DNA from 2 places in the Erwinia sp. L03-1 genome. Region 2 is predicted to be linked to the other one. Evidence: predicted binding sites of a transcription regulator. Region 2 holds the regulator's gene; the other holds the start of a gene.
What was found. The regulator Fur, encoded in region 2, represses iron uptake genes when iron is present. The targets are predictions, from matches to a motif close to ATAATAATGAGAACNACTATCAA.

Region 1 (2,409 bases), 1.3 Mb from region 2:
GCCTGCGTACGCACTGGCATAAAGAACAGCAGCAGCGCAGGCAGCAGATAAATCCACCAGACCGCCACTTCACTGACGCTGGGAGATTCCTGATAGCCAAAGACGCCTTCAAGCAGCGTACCGATCAGGCTGCTGGTAGAAAGCTGGTTGCTCATGTTGAATGCAATATCCTGGAAATGATTCCACAGGCCCGCTTCATGGAACGCGCGAATAGCTCCTGCCGCCAGCCCGGCGGCCACGAACAGAATAAACAGGCTGGTCCATTTGAAGAAAGCGCCCAGGTTGAGGCGTACCCCGCCCCAGTAGATGAGCATTCCCAGCACAACGGCGGTCGCCAGGCCCAGCATGGCCCCCAGCGGCGGAGCGATGCCGACATCCTGCTGGAAAGCTGCCAGCAGGAAGAAGACCGATTCCAGGCCTTCACGGGCGACTGCGAGGAAGACCATAAATATCAGTGCCCAGCCGCTGCTGTTCCCTTTTCGCAGCGCGTTATCCACCGCCTGTTCCAGTTCGGCTTTTACATTGCGGGAGACTTTACGCATCCAGAATACCATCCAGGTGAGGACGACGACGGCGATGACCGCCACGATGCCTTCAAACATTTCCTGCTGTTTTTGCGGGAATTCACCGGTGGTTTCGTTGATAAAGTAGCCAACGCCCAGGCAGAGCGCAGCGGCAACAAACACCCCGGCCCACATGGCACCAAACCATTGACTTCTCTGCGTACGTTTCAGGTAGCTGGCGATAAGGCTGACAATGAGCGCCGCTTCAAGTCCTTCACGTAACATGATCAGAAAGGGTACAAACATGCAAACGCCCTCAGGTGCGAAAAATAAATTCAGTTCCAGTAAAGAAACGTAAATCGAAACGATACCGATTATCATTATCGTGCAAGAAAAAACAAGAGGCCGTCCGGCTATTTTCACGTTTTGCCTGGAAGCATTGAGTGCCAGTGGGTGATATCTCTTATGGCAGTCAGTGAATTTTTCGGATAGTTGTTGTCGGGGTACGATGCCTGACGAGCCGGTGGATAGTCCCAGCGGTTGCCGGACTGCACTATTTGCTGTGCCGGTGGATAATCCCTGCGGTTACTGGTGGGTTGTGCTGGCTGCAATTTCTGCTGTGCCGGTGGATAATCCCCGCGGGTGCCGGGCGTCGCAGCTACAGGCTTCGCATGGTGCCTTTGGCTCCGACTTCAGGCCGGACGGCCCGGTCGCGAGCGGGCATCCCTGCCCGCCGCTCCCTGAGTGCAGCATCCCTGCTGCCCTCGCCTGGCCCTCCGTCTTCGCCGCAGCGCTGCGGAATGCCCGTCACCCGCAGGGTTTATCCACCTCTCAAGCTTCTGGGCCGCTTTGAGTAAAACCGTTTATCTGTCCGCAGGCTGCTGAGCCGCTTCCAGAAACCGTTTATCTATCCGTAGGCTGCTGAGCTGCTCCGATAAAACCGTTTATCTGTCCGCAGGTTTCCCAGCCTGTCCCCGTTAAGGTTTGCTCTCGCGCAGGATTCGGCTCACTTTTCGATTTAGTTTTTGGTGCCGCTATTTAGGTCATTTATCTGCACCACGAAAAACCAGTCACAACAAACTGTGCACTCTCAGTCTTCGGATTTTCTTCAAATCCCAACTATTTTGGTCATTGCATATTTCCTGTACGCATTCATGTCTGGCAAAGAGTTTCCGGGAATCTCCGACACCGCCCTTAACCGCAGCCAGCACAAAGCAGTAATGGGGGATTAGGGATCAACGGAACAATAAACGTTGTTAAGGAGTCAATTTAAACAGCCATTTATTTATTAGACAATAAGTTATGTGTCTTAATCGGACTTTCTCATTTATTATCTTCTGTCTGTTCAGACTTCTTTGTTTGTCGGCGCTGATTAATACACTCTTTGAAAAATCGATAGCTTAGACATCACATTTCACTCAGCCTGTCTGGATCGCGCATCTGAATATTGACACAGATCAATGAACATCTTCCCTAATGGGATAATTTGAAAACTGTATATAAAAGCATGTTTTTACGCACAGTTTTTTTGATTCTGATTCGACAGGAGGCATCTATGGGTGGAAATGGAGGCGACAATGCCCACAATAATCAGTTTGGCGGTGATAGGGGTGGAGCTACGGGGGGCGTAGCGGGTTCCGGTGGACCCAATAGTGGCAATGGATGGAGCACCACCACCGATCCCGGTGGCTGGACGGTGCACCACTATACCGGAGGCGGGGGGGGGACCAGTAGCCATGGAAATAGCGGTGGGCGCGGCAAAAGCGGATCGGCTGCGGGCAGAAGCCAACCAGAAAGCGGTGGAGGCTTATCGTCAACAGCGCAAAGAGGAGCTGGAAAATTACCTGAAGGAGGCGATGGCTGCGGCCAATATTAAATCAGCAGAGCAACTGAAACAGGAAATAGA
Region 2 (2,409 bases):
TAGGCATTTTCTTTGGCAGCGATACGGGCAATACCGAAAATCTTGCAAAAGTGATTCAAAAGCAGCTTGGCACTGACGTTGCTGACGTTCACGATATCGCTAAAAGCAGCAAAGAAGATCTTGAAGCCTTTGATATTTTGCTGCTGGGTATTCCCACCTGGTACTACGGCGAAGCGCAGTGCGACTGGGACGACTTCTTTCCGACCCTGGAAGAGATCGACTTCAACGGCAAGCTGGTGGCGCTGTTTGGCTGTGGCGATCAGGAAGACTATGCCGAGTACTTCTGCGATGCCATGGGCACCATCCGCGACATCATTGAGCCCAGGGGCGCGGTGATTGTCGGGCACTGGCCAACGGCGGGTTACCATTTCGAGGCCTCCAAAGGGCTGGCGGATGACAACCATTTCCTCGGTCTGGCCATTGACGAAGACCGTCAGCCTGAGTTGACCCAGCAACGTACCGAACAATGGGTTAAACAGATTTTTGACGAGCTGCAGCTGAAAGAGATTCTTGAAGCCTGAGTGCAGCGGCCTGATGTGGGCGATGTCTCATATCGGGCCAGTGGTTTTACCTGTAGAAGTAATAGGTACATCTTTGTAATTTTCATCTGCAAATCTGTAAAATATCGCCATCGGTCACCTCACTTATTCAGCGTTCCTCGCTCAACGAGCGATAAGAGTGCTGAGCAAAATGTTAATCCCGTTTTTATTGGGCGTTTGCTTTCCTGGACGTATCGGGTTCTCAACTTTACATCCCACAGCGGTGCGCATCCCACTCGTGGTTTCCATTTTGAAGTATCAGTTCTATAATGAGACGCACCTAGCTTTCTGCGTCGACCGATGTTTAAGGCTTTTCAGCCACTTAGTGACTAGCAAAGTAACAGGACAATATCCGCATGACTGACAACAATACCGCATTAAAGAAGGCCGGCCTGAAAGTCACGCTTCCCCGACTGAAAATTCTGGAAGTGCTTCAGGTACCAGAGAGCCATCACGTCAGTGCGGAAGATTTATATAAACGCCTGATTGATATGGGCGAAGAGATTGGGCTGGCAACGGTCTACCGCGTACTCAACCAGTTTGATGATGCAGGGATTGTAACGCGTCATAACTTTGAAGGCGGCAAGTCCGTATTCGAACTGACCCAGCAGCAGCATCACGATCACCTGATCTGTCTGGACTGCGGAAAAGTGATTGAATTCAGCGATGAGTCTATCGAGACACGTCAGCGTGATATCGCTACCCGCCACGGTATTAAACTCAGCAACCACAGTCTTTATCTTTACGGCCACTGCACCACAGGTGACTGCCGTGAAGACGAAACGCTTCACGACAAATAATCTTCCGCGTTGCCCAACATAAAAAACCGGTGATCATCACCGGCTTTTTTTTACGCTTTTTTCAGACTTCCTCCACCCTGCTGTAGCGCTTGCCGTCGGCGCTGACCGCGCGCACCAGGACGTTACCCTCCTCCTCAACTTGCGGTTTAGCCGTGGCCTCATAGCGCTGCCAGCTTCTGCCTGCATCAACGCTGTACTCAATGGCGATGCCAGGCAGCGCGATATTCGCCTCCAGCATTCCGCCAATAATACGCGCGCCCGGTACCGGGATGCGGTACTCAATTCCCCGACGATCCAGCTTCGACAGCTCGCGTTGACCCAGCAGGTTGGCAAAACGCTGCCACTCTTTCAACTGAGCCTTACTATCGACAAAATGCGTCTCGCCCCGGGTAAAGGCTTTTCCTGGCTGGTAATCCTGCTCCCAGCCCGCGCGGTGCCATGCTCGCTCGGCCACGGCCAGCAGACGCGGAAACATCATATATTCCATCTGTCCGTCAGTGCGTACCGTCTCGCTCCACAGCTGGGCAGAGAGTCCGGTGGCGCCAGGCCAGGGCTTGTCGGATTTTGCCGTAAATGTTTTACCATCGCGATCAAACGACATTTCTGCGTTCTGCGGCAGGTTATCCGGCACAAAGCTAAACATTTTGCGCTCGTCGCTGAAACGGGTTCCCCAATAGTAGCCCCGCTCAAGCGGATTAACTTCGTTGGGGAAATCGAGATAGACGTAGTCCGGGTTGGAGACGATCACCTCGTAGCCCTTGTTGGCCCAGTCGTTAGCGCTGTCATACCCTCCCCAGTAAAGCGTATCCCAGAAATTCACCGCCACGCGCTTCGTGGCGAAGGCACCCGCATTTTCAGCATCCTTCAGGCCATCCTGCCACGCCTGCATTTTCTCGATGCCGTGCGCATCGACCTGCTTGCTAACTTCCCGCGCAAAATAGCTCGGAAGGTGATCAAGGTCAGCTATTTTTCCCGCTTTGATCATCGCCTGACAGACGGAAGATTTTGCCCAGGGTTTATCTTCCTGGCGCATATCCAGCCTGCCTTTACCTTCTTCGGGCTTCGTCTTA

Region 1: the regulator Fur is predicted to act here: its motif matches at 868-890, upstream of efeU (iron uptake transporter permease EfeU).

What each region holds. Positions count from the first base shown of each region.
Region 1 is NZ_CM178762.1:1,914,580-1,916,988, reverse strand. It holds gene efeU (iron uptake transporter permease EfeU) at 1-809, opposite strand, end outside; gene AC4PCC_RS08880 (pyocin-S2/colicin E7-DNase domain-containing protein) at 2,240-2,409, shown strand, end outside.
Region 2 is NZ_CM178762.1:3,167,487-3,169,895, forward strand. It holds gene fldA (flavodoxin FldA) at 1-521, shown strand, start outside; gene fur (ferric iron uptake transcriptional regulator) at 896-1,339, shown strand; gene AC4PCC_RS14610 (beta-N-acetylhexosaminidase) at 1,401-2,409, opposite strand, start outside.